DNA from 3 places in the Caballeronia sp. ATUFL_F1_KS4A genome. Region 2 is predicted to be linked to each of the others. Evidence: predicted binding sites of a transcription regulator. Region 2 holds the regulator's gene; each other region holds the start of a gene.
The links. Region 2 encodes FliA, which starts transcription of late flagellar genes. Its sites were predicted from a motif close to CTAAAGTTTNNNNNNNNNNNGCCGNTA; they were not measured.

Region 1 (6,241 bases), on a different contig from region 2:
TCAGCAGGTCCGGATCGAGCGGCTTCTCGATCCAGCCTGTCGCGCCCGCCGAGCGCGCCGCGTCCTTGAACGGCTCGCCGCCTTCGGTCGTCAGCACGAGAATCGGCGTCGCCTTGTATGCGGGATTTCCGCGCAGCGCCACGATCAGATCGAGCCCGCTTCTGCCCGGCATGTGCTGATCGGTCAGAACCAGATCGAAGCGCTCCGCGAGCGCCCACTCCAGCCCCTCGTCGCCGTCCGACGCAACGGTCACTTGGTAACCCGCCGCCGCCAGCGTCGCCGAGAGGATTTGCCGCATGGCGGCTGAATCGTCGATTGCCAGAATGTGTTTGATCATGTTTGTCTCTTGCCGGGATGACGGTCGAAACGTGTCGACACTTGAGCGTCTTTTTCGAGGTTTTTGCTCACTTCGCCACGGGTCTCACCGCGACGCCGGGAATGAGCTGGCCGAGCGCCGACGACGGATTGCCGTTCGCGTCCGTGCCGTTGTCGAGCGTCGCGCCGCGTGAGCCGTCGTCGCGCAGCATCGACAGCTCCGTCTTGCGATTGAGCACGATCACGCTGATGCGCCGGTTCTCCGGATCGAGCGGATCTTTCTTGTTCAGGTTTTGCGTCGATGCGAGTCCGAGCACGCGCATCACCTTTCCTTCGTCCATGCCGCCCGCGACCAGCTCGCGCCGCGACGCGTTCGCGCGGTCCGCGGACAGCTCCCAGTTGCTGTAGCCCTTGTCGCCGCCCGCGTACTTCACGGCGTCTGTGTGTCCCTGCACGACGATGTGATTCGGCACGTCGTTGAGCGAGCGGCCGATCTCGCGCAGGATGTCGCGCATGTACGGCTGCACGGCGTCGCTGGAGAGCGCGAACATCGGGCGCTTCTGGGTATCGACGATTTCGATGCGCAAGCCCTGTTGCGTCGATTCGATGCGGATCTGCTGCTTGAACTGGCGCAGCGTCGGATTGGCCTCGATCGCGGCCATGAGCTTCACCTGAAGATCGTGCAGGCGCACCTGCTCGCGCCGTTCGAGCTCGCCCTGCGCGGACTTGAGCAGTTCTTCGTCGGTGTCGGACGAGGCGCGCTGCGCGAGCTGCGTGGCGCCATCGGTCTTGCGCGCGGCGCCTGCGTCGGTGCTGGAAATGTCGCGGCCGCCGCCCATGATGATGCTGTTGTCCATGCCGACGGTCTTGCCGCCGACCATCGCGGCCTTGAGCGGCATCTGAAAATATTCGGCGATGCCGCGCCGCTGCACCGGCGACGTCGACGAAAGCAGCCACATCAGCAGGAAGAACGCCATCATCGCGGTCATGAAGTCCGCGTAGGCGAGTTTCCACGCGCCGCCGTGATGGCCTTTCTTGCCCGCGACGACGCGCTTGATGAATATCGGGCGATCGGTATCGTTGCTCATCGCTGTGTCTCGACTATGGCGGAAGTCACTTCGACTTGACCTTGCGCACGTGTTCTTCCAGCTCGGAGAACGACGGGCGCTCCGTCGAGAACAGCACCTTGCGGCCGAATTCCACCGCGATCGCGGGGGCGTAGCCATTCAGGCTCGCGAGGATCGTCACCTTGATGCACTGGAACATCTTGGTCTGCTCCGCGACGCGCTGTTCCGCGACGTTCGCGAGCGGTCCGATGAAGCCGTACGAAAGCAGAATGCCGAGGAAGGTGCCGACGAGTGCCTGCGCGATCATCTCGCCGAGAATCGCGGGCGGCTGATCGGCGGAGGCCATCGTGTGCACGACGCCCATCACCGCCGCGACGATGCCGAACGCGGGCATCGCGTCGCCGACCTTGGTGAGCGCGTGCGCCGGCGCTTCGCCTTCGACGTGATGCGTCTCGATTTCCTCGTCCATGAGGCTTTCGATCTCGAACGCGTTCATGTTGCCGCTCACCATGAGGCGCAGGTAATCCGTGAGGAATTCGACGATGTGATGGTCCGCGAGAATCTTCGGGTACTGGCTGAACACCGGGCTCTTCGCCGGATCTTCGATATCCGCTTCGAGCGCGAGCGTGCCTTCCTTGCGCGCTTTCGCGAGCAGCACGTAGAGCAGGCCCATCAGCTCCATGTACATGCTCTTGTCGTACTTCGCGCCCTTGAAGAGCGTCGGCAGCACCTGAATCGTCGCCTTGATGGTCTTGACGTTGTTGCCGAGGATGAACGCGCCGACGCCCGCGCCCGCGATCATCAGAATTTCGACCGGCTGCATGAGCGCGCCAAGGTGGCCGCCTTCGATGGCATAGCCGCCGAAGACGGACAGCAATGTCACGAGCGATCCAATGAAAATCAGCACAGTCGAGTCCTCACGTTTGATGCGGTAAGACCGCCGTTAAGTGGTTTACGGCACTCGACCGGAAAACTTTGGGGCACGGTCAAACCGCCGTACGTTCCGTGCGGTTTGCCGCGCGGCCTTCTCGCTGTTTCGCAAAATCTGCGTCTCAATCGCTGAAATCTCGAACTTTTCCTAACGGCGAAACAAAATTTTCCCGTTCGACACGAAACATCACATTTCCTGCCGATAATACGAACGCGCGTTCAGTTTTGTTGGAGACGCGAAGTCGTGAAATCGGAGAGAACGATGACAAGAGCAATGAAACAGGCCAGCGCGCTCGCGCTGACAGTGACCGCGAGTTCATTCGCGCATGCGGGTTTCGACTGCAGCGGTTCGCGCGGCGGCTGGCGTATGCAGACATCGGATAGCTGGACCGGCTCCGACAAACTTGCCCACGTGGCCGCGTCCGCGCCGTTCGGCGCGCTCGGCGCCTATTTGACGCGCGGCTCGGACCATCCGGTCGTCTACGGCACGTTGATCGGCACTGCGCCGGGCTTGGTGAAGGAAATCGTCGACGGAACCTGCCGCACGGACGGCTTCTCCTACAAGGATCTGGCCGCCGACGCGCTCGGTGCGTGGATCGGCGCATCGGTGACGCATTGGGCGATCATGTATCAGCGCACGCCGCACGGGATGACCGTCGGGCTTTCGTACCACGATCGCTTTTAGACGGACGCGGGCGCGCGGATCAGGCGGCGATCCGCCCCGCTTCGCGGTCCGCGCCCGCCTTGCGCGTCTTGCCCGCGCGCGATGGCGGCTGGCAGAGGCCGCACACGTAACCGGCGCGCAGTTCGTACGCATGTGCGACGAAACGTCCGCGGCAGCGCGTGCAGACGTTGGTCTGGAGCATGCCGGATTCGAAGTAGCGCACGAGCGTCCACGCGCGCGTGAGCGACAGCACGGGTTCGTCGCCGTACAGCGCCGCGTGTTCGAGATAGAGGCGGTAGCTTTTCACGATCGCGTGAATCGTCGGCTGGCTCTTGTCGTTGGCCGCCATGAAGCGATAAATGCCGTGAAACAGCGACGAATGGATGTTCGGCTGCCACGTCATGAACCAGTCCGTCGAGAACGGCAGCATGCCCTTGGGCGGCGACACGCCTTTCAGTTCCTTATAGAGCTTGATGAGACGGTCGCGCGACAGGCTCGTTTCCGCTTCGAGCAGTTGCAGGCGCGCGCCGAGCTCGATCAGCTCGATCGCCAAAGTGATTTCGCGGACCTCCGCGACCACGCTTTTCGTCGCCATCGGGCTTCGCGCGCGGCGTCAGCCGATCTGCTCGACGGGACTGTCCGCCAGCACAATCGCCGCGTGGGCGTGCGCGAGCGCCGCGCTGCGGTCCTTGTCGGCGAGCGACGAAAGGATCGCGTGGTCATCGAAACGAAAGCGGCACAGCAAATGGCTCGACGACGCCACTTTCACTGCCTGCGCGAGCGTCAGCGAAGCCAGAACTTGCGCAACCTGCTCCGAAAGGCCCAGGCGATACATCGCCGAGATGCGGTCTTCCTGAAGAAGCCGCTGAGCGAGGAGCAAGTACGACAGGTTCACCTCGCGGATTTCCGCGAGCGTACTCGTAGTGCTGGTCGTCATCTTTTTCCCCGAATCGAAACGTGGCTGGTCAGGCCCGGCGGGAACGTTTGCTCGAATTCGCAAAGAAACGCGAATGCGGCCCCGCGCGTGTTGTCTGTTGTCGATTCGATTGTCGCCGATGCCCGCGGCCGCGCCTGTCGGACAAAGCATCCGACGCTGCGACGGAGTTTCGCGAAGAATCGTGTAGGAAAATTTCTTACAAGCCGGCCGCTTCGATGCCGCTCGGCAGACATGCGTTATCGGCACGTATTCGTCTGACTTAATAGCCGCGCCCCGTTTTTTTAAGACGGGCGCGCGCTGTCGCGCCTTTCAGGCCGCAGGACCGTGAATTGCTGATTCATGCCGCCCGGCGCGTCCGACGCTTCAAATCCGCCCTCATCGCCGCCATCGATGCAATTTCTGACTTCGTAACAGCACATGTATCGCGCTGTAACAACGATAAGCGATTGAAAAATGAAGTGAAATGCCGGTCTCGATCCCGATAATGATCGGTAAGGGATAACCCGGTCGCGATGTTTTTTCATCTCCGGGCCTGTCTCGGGCGGCGTCCAACCACACGCGGCCCGCCCGAATGGCATGCGTTGAGCGCTCGACCGGAGCGTGACTGCAATGCCTTACCTACATGGAGAGTCACGTTATGCGAATCGCACAAATTGCACCGTTGCACGAAGCAGTTCCTCCGAAGTTTTACGGCGGCACTGAGCGCGTCGTGTCTTATCTGACGGATGCGCTCGTCGAACTCGGCCACGATGTAACGTTGTTTGCCAGCGGCGATTCGCAAACCAAGGCGACGCTCGAACCCGTGTGGCCGCGTGCGTTGCGTCTCGATCCGACCGTGCGCGACGCGCTCGCGCCGCACATGCTGCTGCTCGAAACCGTCCGCCAGCGCGCGCACGAGTTCGACGTGCTGCACTTCCACCTCGATTACATGCCGTTCCCGCTGTTCACGCAGATGGACACGCCGTTCGTGACGACGCTGCACGGCCGGCTCGATCTGCCGGAACTGCAGCCGATCTTCAACACGTTCACGAAGGCGAACGTCATTTCGATCTCGGACAATCAGCGCGGGCCGCTGCCGCAGGCGAACTGGCTGAACACCGTTTATCACGGTCTGCCGAGCCAGTTGCTGACGCCGCAGCCCCACAAGCAGCCGGAATATCTGGCGTTCCTGGGCCGCATCTGCCCGGAAAAGCGCGCCGATCTCGCAATCAAGATCGCGGCCCAGAGCGGTCTGCCGCTGAAGATCGCCGCCAAGGTGGACAAGGTCGACCAGGAATACTTCAAGTCGACGATCGAACCGCTGCTTTCACAGGCGCACGTCGAGTTCATCGGCGAGATCAATGAAGCGCAGAAGCCGGAATTTCTGTCGGGCGCGAAGGCGCTACTCTTCCCGATCGATTGGAACGAGCCGTTCGGCCTCGTGATGATCGAGGCGATGGCCTGCGGCACGCCGGTGATCGCGTTCAATCGCGGTTCGGTGCCGGAAGTGATCGACCACGGCGTGACGGGCTTCATCTGCGAGGACGTGCAAGGCGCGGTCGGCGCGCTGCAACGTCTCGACGAGCTGTCGCGCACGGAAATCCGCGCGCAGTTCGAGCGCCGCTTCAGCGCGCAGACGATGGCGCAGAACTACGTCGAAAGCTACACGGCGATGCTTCAGGCCGCGAAGCGCCCGGTGTTGCGTCAGGTCGCGGTGGGCTGATTGCCTTCCTGACCAGATTTGCTGGAACTGCCGCCCGCTTGCCGGGCGGCATTTTTTTGCGCGCTTGTTAAGACATTCGCTAAGGAATGATCCGAAGTTTCGGTGCAATGCCCGTGAATTGAGAGCCGATCGACCATTTTTGACAGTTCGCCAAAGACACCGCGCTTAAACTGCGCTGCGCAAAAGCGCGTCACGCGTTCTTGTTTGAAATCAACGGCTTTTCATCTTTTTCACGAAGGCAGAATCATGCATTTGTCGAAGCGTCTCGGCGCTGAAATTTTCGGTACTTTCTGGCTCGTGCTGGGCGGCTGCGGAAGCGCCGTGCTCGCCGCGGCCTTTCCTGAACTCGGCATCGGATTCGCCGGCGTTTCGCTGGCATTCGGTCTCACCGTCCTGACGATGGCCTACGCCATCGGCCACGTCTCGGGCTGCCACCTGAACCCGGCCGTGAGCATCGGGCTCGCGACGGCGGGCCGCTTTCCGGTGCGCGATCTCGTGCCGTACATCGCGGCGCAAGTGATCGGCGCGACGCTCGGCGCGTGGGTAATCTATCTGATCGCCACGGGCAATCCGAGCTTCGACTTCGCGTCGAGCGCATTCGCCGCGAACGGTTTCGGCGAGCACTC
Region 2 (6,241 bases):
CCATCCCCGCCAACCACCTCCTATAAGCCACCGCCATCCGATCGCACTTCTGATGCAACTCCGCATCGAGATCGAGCGGCAAGCGCTGCGGCCATTGCGACTCCACCACCGGCGTGTCCTGCATCAAAATCTCCATATTGAAGTCGTATAGCTCGCGATCGGAATGCGTCGAATCATCCTCGTGAATCGAGACGAGCCACGCGCGCGTCTCTGTCTGCGTCACCGGCGACGCCGCCAGCATGATATGCAGCGCGCCCTGCCCGCCCGACGCCATCTTCGTCAGCTTCGCGATCAAAGGCCGCTTCACGCGATACACATAATCGATCATCGCGCCGCCGCCCTGCCCCGGCATTCCCGCCGGTTGCCAGTATCGGCATTGCCGCGCTTCCAGACCTTCATCGCTCGCGACGACTTCGTAATCGGGCACTTCCGTATGCGTGTCCTCGCCCAGAATCCCCGCATGCACGAACGAGAAATGCGCCATGTCCAGAAAATTCTCGACGACGCGCGGCGCCGACGACCTCACCGTCTGCGGCGCGAGATTGATGCGCCGGCCACCGGGAATCGCGGCTTCGGGAAAGAAATCGAGCGCATACGCAGGCTCGCCGAAACACATCCAGATAACGCCGTACTTCTCTTCGCAAACGAAAGTCGTCGCGCACGCGCGCTTCGACGGACGCAATGAAGGATTCGACGGAATCCGCAAACACTGTCCTTCGATGTCGTAACTCCAGCCGTGATACGGACACACGATCTGATCGCGCATCACATGCCCGAGCGACAACTGCGCGCCCCGATGCGGACAGTAATCGCGCCACGCATGCGCCGCGCCGATGCTGTCCCGCCACACGACGATCCGCTCATCGGCCACGATGAATCCGCGCGCGCCGCCTTCCGGTACGTCTTCGCTATTGCAAACGGGCAGCCATTCGGCAGCCAAAGAAATGGATTCGTCGCGCATCGCCGTGAATGAGAAATGGACGTTCTTAAGCTGTTCTTACACGAAACACAGCGTCTTCGCAAAACGTTGCAAAATAGCGGATCGCTCGCTCGGTGCAACTCGATACCACTCCATTCAGCCGATGCCATGCGACGGGGCCGCAGTACTTGGCAGCAAGATAAAAGAAAGAAATCACCATCCAGGGGTTCAGTATGGAGCAGGCGCATCAACCGGCACGCCGGACTTATGCCTTCGCATGGTCCGAACACCGGAATCCGGAACGCGAGCAGGCCACGCTGCGGGTCTGGATGGGAGCGGTGGTTCTTCTGGCTTACGGCGTTTTCGCGTGGCTCCGCCCTTCACACGATGCCTTCCTGACCACGCGCCTCGTCGCGCTCTATGTGTCTTATGGGGCGATCACGCTTCTGATCGTCAGCCGCATGAGCGCGCCTTCTGTTGCGCGCCTGACCGTCACGACCATCGCCGATCAGACGATCCTCGGGCTCGCGCTCGCCGCGGGCGGCGCAACGGCGCTGCCGCTTCTCTGGGTGATGTTCTGGTTTCTGATCGGTTCGGGATGCCGATACGGCAAGCGCACGCTCGCCGTATCGTGCGCGACGGCGCTCATCATCGTCACGGCGATGGCCGTCTGGCAGCCGTGGTGGCACGAGAATCTTCCCGCCGCGATCGGGCTCGCGCTGAGCGTACTCGGCGCATCGGTGTATCTGAGCGTGCTCGTCGATCGGCTCGGCAACGCGAATCGCGATCTAGCGCGTCAGGCATCGACCGATCCGCTCACGGGTCTGTCGAACCGGTACGCGCTGGAAAGAGTCGTCGATCGCGCGATGAACGCGCCCGAAGCCAATGGCGATCACGCCACCGCGCTCCTTCTGATCGATCTCGACGGCTTCAAGGAAGTGAACGATACCTACGGTCACGCCGTCGGGGATCTGCTGCTGCAAGCCTTCGCGGACTCGCTCGCGAAGCGCATGCGCAAGTCGGACACCATCGCGCGTCTGGGCGGCGACGAGTTCGTCGTGCTCGCGCATCAGATGCGCGACCGCGACGCCGTGTTGTCGGTGGCCGACAACATCCATTCGGCGCTCGGCGAAATTACGTCGGTGCAGGAGCGGCCGGTGTCGGTATCGGCGAGCATCGGCGCATGCCTGCTTTCGAGCGCGGCGTCCGCGCATCAAACCGGCATGACCGCCGTGCTGCGCGCCGCCGACCGCGCGATGTACCGCGCGAAAAGTCTCGGTGAAGGGAAAACGGTCTTCGCCGAGACGCGGGACTTCGAGATCAGCTAGGGAACGTCAGGCCTCGACGCTCGTCCACGCCTGCTCGCGCAGCTTCGTGCGCAGACGCGCGACCGCCTGGCTGTGCAACTGACACACGCGCGACTCGCTCACTTCCATCACCGCGCCGATTTCGCGCAGGTTCAGGCCGCGTTCGTAATAGAGGCTCATCAGGAGCTTCTCGCGCTCGGGCAGCTTGTCGATGGCTTCGATCAGCGCGCCGCGAAGGCTGTCGTCGAGCAGCGCGGACAGCGGATCCGAAGGATCGACGCAATAGCGGTCGAGGAACGGCTCGTCGTCGGCGGAGCGATCGAAGTCTTCGTAATAGATCAACTGGCTGCCGTGCAAGTCCTGAAGCATCGACTGATATTCGTCGAGCGGCATCTTCATGTGCTCGGCGATTTCCTGCTCGCTCGCCGCGCGGCCGAGGTTCTGCTCGACCTTGTGCACCGCCGATTCCACTTCGCGCGACGTCTTGCGCATGCTGCGCGGCAGCCAGTCGTTCGCGCGGAGCTCATCCAGCATCGCGCCGCGGATGCGCTGGCTCGCATATGTTTCGAACTGCGCGCCCTGATCTTCCTTGTAGCGGCTCGCCGCGTCCAGCAGGCCGATCATGCCGGCCTGAATGAGATCGTCGAGATCGACGCTCGCCGGCATCTTGGCGACGAGTTGAAGCCCCAGCCGTCGAACGAGCGGTGCGTATTTCGTCAGCACTTCCGACTGTGAGAGTTTGCCTTGGGCGTTATACATCTTGGTCACCTATCTTGATCACATCGACGCCGTGCTGCTCAATGCAAAGTCGTGAAGCGCAGCCGCACGATGCGACGCCTCCCGCGCGCCCTGTACAGAGTCGCTAACCGGATTTCGCGCGTCGGCCTGGCCGCCCGCATCGCGCATATAAGGCGCGGGGCGCATCGGCCAGTGCAGGAGCTCCGCCGCGATTGCGCGGTAGTCGCGCGCCGCGGCCGTGGCCGGGAACGCTTCGACTGCGCAGCGTGAGAGTTCCATCGCCCGAGCGACGCGCGCATCCTCGGACACATATCCCGCCTGCACGAGCGACACGGCCAGATACCGGCTCGCGACGCCCGACAGGTTGTCGAACGCGACCGCCGCGTCGGCCGGGTTCTGCACGTGATTGACGAGCACGCGGAACTGGCCGATCGCATGGGCGTAGTGCAGTCGTTTCATGCACGCATACGCCTCGGTGATCGCCGACGCGGCTACCCGCGTCACAATAAGAAAGTCATGCGCCTGCGCCGCGAGCGTCGACAGCGCGCCGTGGCGATCGAGTTGCGCATCGATCAGCACGATGTCCGCCGGACCGTCGAGCAGCGCGCGGCATTGCGCGGCATCGTGAACGATGCGTTCGTCGCGCGGCGCGGCCATCAGCGAGAAGCCGAACGGCGTGCGCTCGACGGCATCGCCGAGCATGCGCCGGCCCGACATCACCGAGGCGAGCGCGCCCGCGTCTTCGGTGCCCACGAGACGGCTCACCGATCCCGCGTTGCGGTGCTCGTCGATCACGAGCACGTCCTTGCCGTGGATGGAAAGCGCCGCGCCGAGATTCACCACCGCCGACGTGCATCCGATGCCCGCCGGTCCGCCCGCGATCGCCACCACGCGCGAACCGGCGCGCGTAAGGAGCCGTCGCAGGCCTTCCGCCTGGTCGAGCACGAACTTATCCAAAGTGCACCTCATGCAGTTCGGTCGTGGCGCGCGCGGACAACGCGGACAGCAGCGCAGGCGTTTCTTCGTCTTGCGGCACGAAGGGCGAGTTGTCGCGCGGGATGCAGAACGCGCTCTTGATGAGAAACCGCTTGGTCGCGACGTACAGGTTCTCCGGCACTTTCTGACCGGTCGACACGTAATGCACCGGCAGCTTGTAGCGGATGACCGTATCGAGCACGCCGCCGAGATTCGTCGCTTCGTCGAGCTTGGTCAGGATGCAGCCCGCGAGCGGCGGCTGGTCCGCCGCGCTCTTGTAGGCCTGCACGACTTCGTTGAGCGTGTCGCCGTGGCTCGTCGCGTTGAGCAGCAGGATGCGCTGCACCGGATGACCCGCGCCGCACAGCATCGCGATCTGATCCGAGACCATGCGATCGCGCTGGCTCATGCCGATCGTGTCGATCAGCACGATATGTTTGTTGCGGAGTTCCGAAAGCGCGAGTTGCAGGTCCGCGCCGTCTTTCACCGCGTGAACCGACACACCGAGAATCTTGCCGAAAATGCGCAGTTGCTCGTGCGCGCCGATACGGTAGCTGTCGGTCGTGAGCAGCGCGACCTTGCTTGCGCCGAAGCGCATCACGCAGCGCGCGGCAAGCTTGGCCGTCGTGGTCGTCTTGCCGACGCCAGTCGGGCCCATCAGTGCGAACACGCCGCCGCGTTCCATCAGCGCGTCTTCGCTGTCCATCACCGGAATGTTCGATTCGAGCACCTGCTGCACCCACTCGAGCGCGCCTTCGACGCTCTCGAGTTCCGGCATGTTGTCCACCATCATGCGGACGAGCTGCGCCGAGAAACCGGCGGCGAACAAACGCTTCGTGAGCGCGCCGCCCGTCGGGTTGCGGCGCTGGCGCTCGCCCCACATGAGACCGGAGAAGTGCTCTTCCATCATCGAGCGCATCGACGAAAGCTCGTTCATCACCGTTTCGTTGACGACCTGCTCCATGCGCGTGCGGATCGCTTCGGTGACGACGGCCGCCGCGTTCGCGGGCAAGCCATCGAATGCGTGTTCCTTCGATGCCGGCGCGGCGTTCGCCTCGGCTGCTTCGGCGTGCGGCGCGCTCGCGTTGATCTTCTGCGCGGCGCGGCGCGCGGCGATTTGCGCGGCTTCGCGTGCCCAGTCGGGCGTTTGGACCTTCGGCTCGACGGCGGCTTCCGCGCGCTTCGTTTGCTGACGCATGGCGTAGCGGGCCGAGTCCGCCGTCTTTTCGACGCGCGTCTCTTGCGCAGTCACCGGGACCGGCACGCCCATGCCGCGTGCGATCGCAGCCGACGCGGTCAGCGGACGGTTCGACGGCATCGACGCCTGCTGCGCGATGCGCTTCGCATGCTCGATCAGCCACGGATTGGAATCGGCCATCGTCGGCGGCGTGTCGTCTTCTGCGCGAGCTTCCGGCTCGGCGTGAAATTCATCGTCCGCATCGGTGTTCGCGCCGAAGACGGACGAGAACACATCGCCGCTCGCGTACGGATTCGCGGCCGACTGCTTCGCCGGCATCGCGGCTGCAGCGGCGGCCAGCGCGGCGCGCGACGTGCCCGCCGAACGTGCTGCCTGTTCCTTCGCGGCGGGCGAGATCGACGCGATGTCGCTGTCCGCGACGCCGACGATCTCGACCGAGCCGTCATCGAGCGTGCGATTGGACAACACGATGGCATCGGGGCCGAGCGCTTCACGAACCTGGCGCAGTGCGTCGCGGCTGTTCGCGCCGATGAATTTACGAATGTTCAAACTTGCCCCCGATGAGGTGAAACTGCGATCTTTAGCAAGCGGACCCACTTGGCTCGTTGCCGTGTCCGCTTTTCAGTGAAGCCATTATTGCGAACTTGAGTCTTTGTCCATCGCTGGATAAGGGGTGAGAAAAAGGGGTATTTCGGCTGATGGAAGCGCGCCGTGCATCGCAAGGGCGGGCGTTTGCCCGGAAAAAGATTCCGCTTCGCCCGTTTCCGCGCGCGGGCGCGGCGGCGTAAGCTTTAGGCTCCGCGCGCATCGAAGCCGCGCCGGACAATCAAAGGAGACTTCTTCGCATGACGTCCGCTGTCCCTTCCTCACAGGATCAAACCACCGGCGCGCGATTGCTCGTCGATGCGCTCGTCCATCACGGCGTCGAGCGCGTGTTCTGCGTGCCCGGCGAGAGCTTTCTCGCCGTGCTCGATTCCCTGCATGACGAGACCGAGCAGATTCAGACGATCGTCTGCCGCCACGAGGCGGGCGCGGCGAACATGGCCGAGGCGGTCGGCAAGCTCACCGGCAAGCCGGGCGTCGCGATCGTGACGCGCGGGCCGG
Region 3 (6,241 bases), on a different contig from region 2:
GTGAATATGGCGCCGATGTCAGATAAGGCGGTTTGAAAGCAAGCTTGCGAAAGCCCATGGTAGGGCGGAGCATTCGCATCGGACAGCGGGGAATAGCGAAGCGCGAGCGCGGGTTACGCGCTTCGAAGGGACGCGAGCGAGACGGCGCGGAAGGCCGCGCGTGTCTCGTTCGATGAGCGTGCGTTACTGCGGGGTTTGACCGAGCGGCGTCGTCGACATCGTGCGTCCCGAAGACGACGAACCGTCGCTGGACGAGCCATATGCGCTTTGCGCGCTGACCTTGGCTTCGGCTGCCTGTATGTCGTTCGGATAGAACGCATCGCGCTCGGACGGGTTATAGCCGGCTTGTTCGACGCGTTGCAGATCCGCTTTCACCTGTGCGCGCGTGAGACCTTCGGATTGTGCGAGCGCGGCGAGCGGCGCGGCAGCAAGGGCAATTACAGCGATGCGTGTGACTAGTTTCATGGCGCACTCCTCATGCGGGTAAAGATGAACGGGACATGCGGTTGCGCGATATGCAGCGTCGGCACGCTCGCTACAGCCACCACTGAATTCTATTTGTCGTACCGTGACGAGATGCTGGCGATGAGATGACGCTTTGGTCAGATTGGGGCTGTCTGTGAATGCGCGCAGCCGGTGATAGACTCGCCCGCGAGACGCGCCTTGTAAGCTACCTGAACAACATCGTTCGCGGATGTTGTCCCCGATATCCCATCAGGACTCGATAAATTGCCGTTCAATCTGCCGACCACGGCCACCGCGCCGTTTTGCCCATCGGAAGTCAAAGGCTCCGTCGCCGTTTCGCCGGGCGCGCCGCTATGGAAGAAGCTTCTGCAATTCGCGGGGCCGGGCCTGCTCATTCCATCGGCTATATGGACCCGGGCAACTGGGCGACGGATATCGAAGCCGGCTCACGCTACGGCTATAGCCTGCTCTTTGTCGTCGTGTTGTCGAGTCTTGCGGCGATGGTGCTGCAATGTCTTTCGATGCGCCTTGGCATCGTCACGGGAAAGGATCTCGCGCAGCTATCGCGTGAGCGTTACGCGAAACCGGTCGCGAGCGTGCAATGGATGCTCGCGGAGTTATCGATCATCGCGTGCGATCTCGCGGAAGTGCTCGGCGGCGCACTCGCGTTTCATTTGCTGTTCGGCGTTTCGCTGATGTGGGGCGTGGTGCTCACCGCATTCGATACGCTCATCGTGCTGGGCCTGAAAGGCAAGAACTTTCGCGATCTCGAAGCCATCATGCTCGGGCTCATCGCGACGATCGGCGTCGGTTATATCGTCGAGCTCGTGCTCGTCAAACCGCATTGGCCTTCGGTTGCTGCCGGGCTCGTACCATCGATTCACGCGTTGAGCGATCGCGAGCCGCTTTATCTCGCGATAGGCATTCTCGGCGCGACCGTGATGCCGCATAACCTGTATCTGCATTCCTCGATCGTGCAGACCCGCGTGGTGAATCGCGATGCGAAGAGCCTTGCATCGGCGATCAATCTTTCGCGGCTCGATACGATCGTGTCGCTCGTTCTCGCGCTGCTGATCAATGCGGCGATCCTGATTCTCGCGGCATCGGCATTTCACGCGACGGGACACACGCAAGTGACCGAGATCGAAGATGCGTACAAGCTGCTTGCGCCTATCGTGGGAACCGGGCTTGCGGCGATTCTCTTCGCGGTGACGCTCTTTGCATCGGGCCAGAGTTCGACGTTCACCGGGACCATTGCAGGGCAGGTCATCATGGAAGGGTTCCTGCAACTGAAAATCCCGTGCTATCAGCGCCGATTCATCACGCGGGCGCTTGCGCTCGTGCCAGCGTTGATCGGCGTGTACGTGATGGGCAACGGCGCGGTCGGCAAGCTGCTCGTCGCGAGTCAGGTCGTGCTGAGCCTGCAACTGCCGTTCGCGCTTTATCCGCTGATCCGGATGACGAGCGATCGCGGCCTCATGGGAGCGTTCTCGAACAAACCGTTCATGAAGCTCGTCGCGTGGGCGCTGTTCGTGGTCATCAGCGCGGCGAACGTCTGGCTCGTGGTGCAGACGGTCGCGGAGTGGCTCGGCTGAAATGAAAAAGCGCCATGCACGATTCGATGTGCATGGCGCTTCGTCAAGCCGCGAGCGTTGTCTACTTTACCACCGCCGCCGGCGCATCCGACTTGACCGAGACCGGCGCGGGAAGCGCCGCTTCGACAGGCCGCGTTTCATCGACCGTGGTTCTGCCGCCATCGCGGAAGAACGCCTGTTCCGCGGCCTTGTTCAGCACGAGAATACTGATCCGCCGATTCGTCGGCTCGTCGACGACATCCTTGTTGAGCGGCAGCACGTCGGACAGTCCGCGCACTTGCAGCACCTTGCTTTCCTTCATGCCGCCCGCGACGAGCGCGCGCCGCGCGGCATTCGCCCGTTCGCTCGAAAGCTCCCAGTTCGAATAGCCCGCCTGACCGCCGGAATAGGGCACCGCATCCGTATGCCCCGCGATCGACACGCGGTTATCGACATCGTTCAGCGATGCGCCGATGTTCGTCAGAATCGTCGTCACATAGCTTTCGAGTCTCGAACTGCCCGATGCGAACATCGGCCGCTTGAGCGAATCGACGATCTCGATACGCAAGCCTTCACTCGTGATCGCGATGCGAATCTGATCCTTGTACGCGCGCAGCGCAGGCGTCTGCTCGATGAGCGCCATCAGCTTCTGCTTGAGTTGCTGCAGCTTGCGCAAGTCGTCCATTGCAACGGCAGCGCGCGCGATCGATTGCGGCACCGGTTGCGTCTGGGTCTTGTTGCCTTCACCCGGACGCGTGCTCGACAGATCCCTGCCGCCGCCCGCGATGACGCTCGTATGCGCCGACGCGCCGCCATCGTTGCCGAACAATGCGGAAAGCGGCGTATTGAAGTATTGCTCGATGCCTTCCTTGTCGTACTTCGATGTCGATCCGAGCAGCCACATCAACAGAAAGAACGCCATCATCGCGGTGACGAAGTCGGCGTAGGCGATCTTCCATGCGCCGCCATGATGGCCGTGTCCGTGCGCCTTCTTCTTGCGCTTGACGACGACAGTCGGCGCAAGCACGGACTGCAGCGGATCGCGTGACGGTTTCTCAGCCATGTGCGTTGGTCCTTTGCGTACCCGATGTCATCACGAAGCCGCCTTCGGCATCTTGGTGGCACGAACCGCGTCGTCGAGTTCCTTGAAGCTCGGACGATCGGCGGTGAAGAGCACCTTGCGGCCGAACTCGACCGCGATCGTCGGCGCATAACCGTTCATCGATGCGAGCAGCACGGACTTCACGCACTGGAACGGCTTCGCTTCGGCCGCGCCCTTCGCGTTGAGCAGGTCCGCGAGCGGGCCGATGAAGCCGTACGCCAGCAGAATGCCGAGGAACGTGCCGACGAGCGCACCCGCGATCATCTCGCCGAGCACGGCGGGCGCGGCGCCGACCGAGCCCATCGTGTGCACGACGCCCATCACCGCGGCGACGATACCGAACGCAGGCAGGCCATCGGCCATTTTCTGAATGGCGTTCGCGGCGATCGAGCTTTCGGTGTGGTGCGTGTCGAGCTCTTCGTCCATCAGATCCTGCATTTCGAGCGCGTTGACATTGCCCGCCGACATCATGCGCAGATAGTCGACGATGAAGTCGAGCAGATGATGATCGGCCATGACGTGCTCGTACTTCTGAAAGACCGGGCTGGACTCGGGCGCATCGACATCGGCTTCGAGCGCCATCATGCCTTCCTTGCGCGCCTTCTGAAGCAGTTCGTAGAGCAATGCGATCAGCGCGAGATATTTCTCTTTCGTGTAGCCGCCGCCCTTGAACGCCTTCGGAATCGATTGCAACGTTTTCTTGAGCGTCGCGGTCGGATTCGACACGACGAACGCGCCGATCGCCGCGCCGAAAATGCACAGCAGCTCGAACGGTTGCACGAGGGCCGCGAGGTGGCCGCCGACGCCGACGAAGCTTCCGATCACCGAGCCGATGACCAACAACCATCCGATGATGACAAACATGATTTCTCCGCAAAAGTCCGGGCGCCGCGGGCCGTGCGTGCTCGGGATTGAGACGCGCACGGCTCGCGACGCATTGTTCGCTTGTTGTTGGACTTATCGGCGCGAAAGTGCCGGAGATTTAGGGTGTCGCGCGCAAGTTTTTCTTCGCAATGTTTGCGGCGTAAATGTTACGTTCGTGGCGCCGCTTACTTCGCAGGTAATGGATCGCGTGATCATGTTTCGTCTAACATCGGTTGCATGAACTCGACCCTCGTACATCCGGCCGTTCGATCGGACGTCGGCGCGCTATTGCGCGAATGGCGTCAGCGCAGGCGCATGAGCCAGCTCGATCTCGCAGGCGTTGCGGACGTGTCCACGCGTCACCTGAGCTTCGTCGAATCGGGCCGCTCGCTGCCGAGCCGGGACATGCTGATGCGCCTCGCCGAGCAACTGGACGTGCCGCTGCGCGAGCGCAACACGCTGCTCGTCGCGGCCGGTTATGCGCCGGTTTATCGCGAGCGCGCGCTGGCCGATCCGCAACTTTCCGCTGCCAGGCGTGCTGTCGATCTCGTGCTCAAAGGGCATGAGCCGTATCCCGCGCTCGCGGTCGATCGTCACTGGACGATGATCGCGGCCAACGCGGCTTTCGCGCCGCTCGTCGCATCGGCGGATGCGCAATTGCTCGTGCCGCCCGTCAACGTGCTGCGGCTGTCGATGCATCCGCAAGGTCTCGCCGATGCCATCGACAACTGGCACGAGTGGCGCGCGCATCTGCTCGCGCGCCTGCGCCGGCAAATCGACGTGTCCGGCGATGCGACGCTCGTCGCGCTCTTGGCCGAACTGGAGGCGTATCCCGCGCCGCGTCACGCGACCCACGAGCCGCGCGGCGAGACCGATCCCGTCGTCGTGCCCTTGCGTTTGCGCACGCAGCACGGCGTGCTGTCGTTCTTGAGCACGACGACGGTTTTCGGCACGCCCGTCGACATCACGTTGTCGGAGCTTGCGATCGAAGCCTTCTTTCCCGCCGACAATTCGACCGCCGCCATCCTTCGCGAACTCGCCGACGCAAGACGTTGAGCTTGCGTCGCGCCGCGCATGCTTACAGAATTGAACCTAGTCGACATGCGCGGATCAATGAGAAAGCAGGCTGCGCGCCGCATGGCGCGCAGCCTGTGTCAGCTTTTGTCCAACCAACGCGGAAGGCAGCGATGATTCAAACATTCGAACAAGTGATCGGCGGGCAAACGATGCAGTTTTGCGCCAGCATCGCGGAGGGCGGCGGGCCGCTGCGCGTCATCATCAGCCGTGCGGATTCGGCGGAATCGCTCGTGATCGTCGAAGCGGACGGCATCATCGGCGCGATCAAGGCCGAAGTGGGAGCGCCCGATACGCTCGTCGCCGATGCCGTTCGCAAGGCGCAGCAGGAAGCGCTCATCGAGCGTGCGCTGGAAACCGGCGCGGTGCAGACCACTAGCCTGTAACGCTCTTCGTCCACGAGCATCAGTAAGAATGCCCGCGCCGCTTTCAAGGCCGCGCGGGCATTGCTTTATGCGCGCGATGGCCGCCCGGCGTTCTACATGCGCGGTTCGCCGTTTTTCGGATCGGCGGGCACCATCGGCGTCGCGGAATCCGGGCCGTCAGGCATGTCCGGATCTTCGGGGTTCGGCGCGGCGTCGGGATCGAGCAGCTTGTCCGGGTCCGGTTCGAGCGGCTCCTCGGGGGAGCGGGGCATTGTCGACATGGTGTTGTCCTCAAAAGATTCGCGGCTTTACCTGGGCGTTGCAACGGCCGTTCCCGACGTCCGTCTCTAAGTAACACGTTCTTCGGCGTTCGCGCTCGCCGGATTGTTCACATGACGCGCGATCGACGCGGCGCACAACAGAAGCGCGACGGAGATCGCCGCCGACCAGCGCACCGCATCGACGATCTGGTGCGCGCTCGCCGCGCCGTCGCCATGAGCCGCGAGCGCGCCGAACGCCGCGACGCCGATCGCGCCCGCCGCCTGCCGCGCCGTGTTGAGCACCGCCGACGCCGTGCCCGCACGCGGCTGGCCGACGGTGCCGAGCAGCGCGGTCGTCATCGCCGGGACCGCGAGTCCCATCCCCGATGGAATCAGCAGGAACGGCACGAGCAGCGCGGCCGTGGGCGTCGTCGCATCGACGAAGGCGAGCGCGGCGAAACCGGCGGCGTCGAGCAGCGCGCCGAAGATCATCGGGCCGCGCGAGCCGAAGCGCGCGACGACAGGGCCGCTCGCCAG

Region 1: the regulator FliA is predicted to act here: its motif matches at 2,335-2,361, upstream of motA (flagellar motor stator protein MotA).
Region 3: the regulator FliA is predicted to act here: its motif matches at 4,100-4,126, upstream of motA (flagellar motor stator protein MotA).

The regions. Positions count from the first base shown of each region.
Region 1 covers NZ_JALQEB010000001.1:252,795-259,035, reverse strand. Annotated here, with positions in the region: gene NCS03_RS01180 (response regulator) at 1-337, opposite strand, end outside; gene motB (flagellar motor protein MotB) at 405-1,403, opposite strand; gene motA (flagellar motor stator protein MotA) at 1,429-2,289, opposite strand; gene NCS03_RS01165 (YfiM family lipoprotein) at 2,587-2,997, shown strand; gene flhC (flagellar transcriptional regulator FlhC) at 3,017-3,571, opposite strand; gene flhD (flagellar transcriptional regulator FlhD) at 3,590-3,913, opposite strand; gene NCS03_RS01150 (glycosyltransferase family 4 protein) at 4,551-5,615, shown strand; gene aqpZ (aquaporin Z) at 5,862-6,241, shown strand, end outside.
Region 2 covers NZ_JALQEB010000019.1:30,492-36,732, forward strand. Annotated here, with positions in the region: gene NCS03_RS13770 (Rieske 2Fe-2S domain-containing protein) at 1-940, opposite strand, end outside; gene NCS03_RS13775 (GGDEF domain-containing protein) at 1,153-2,247, shown strand; gene NCS03_RS13780 (RNA polymerase sigma factor FliA) at 2,254-2,985, opposite strand; gene NCS03_RS13785 (MinD/ParA family ATP-binding protein) at 3,004-3,921, opposite strand; gene flhF (flagellar biosynthesis GTPase FlhF) at 3,914-5,686, opposite strand; gene NCS03_RS13795 (thiamine pyrophosphate-binding protein) at 5,983-6,241, shown strand, end outside.
Region 3 covers NZ_JALQEB010000029.1:277,711-283,951, forward strand. Annotated here, with positions in the region: gene NCS03_RS16480 (DUF4148 domain-containing protein) at 184-465, opposite strand; partial or broken gene NCS03_RS16485 (Nramp family divalent metal transporter) at 730-2,060, shown strand; gene motB (flagellar motor protein MotB) at 2,122-3,102, opposite strand; gene motA (flagellar motor stator protein MotA) at 3,133-4,005, opposite strand; gene NCS03_RS16500 (helix-turn-helix domain-containing protein) at 4,243-5,061, shown strand; gene NCS03_RS16505 (hypothetical protein) at 5,193-5,465, shown strand; gene NCS03_RS16510 (hypothetical protein) at 5,558-5,725, opposite strand; gene NCS03_RS16515 (MFS transporter) at 5,792-6,241, opposite strand, start outside.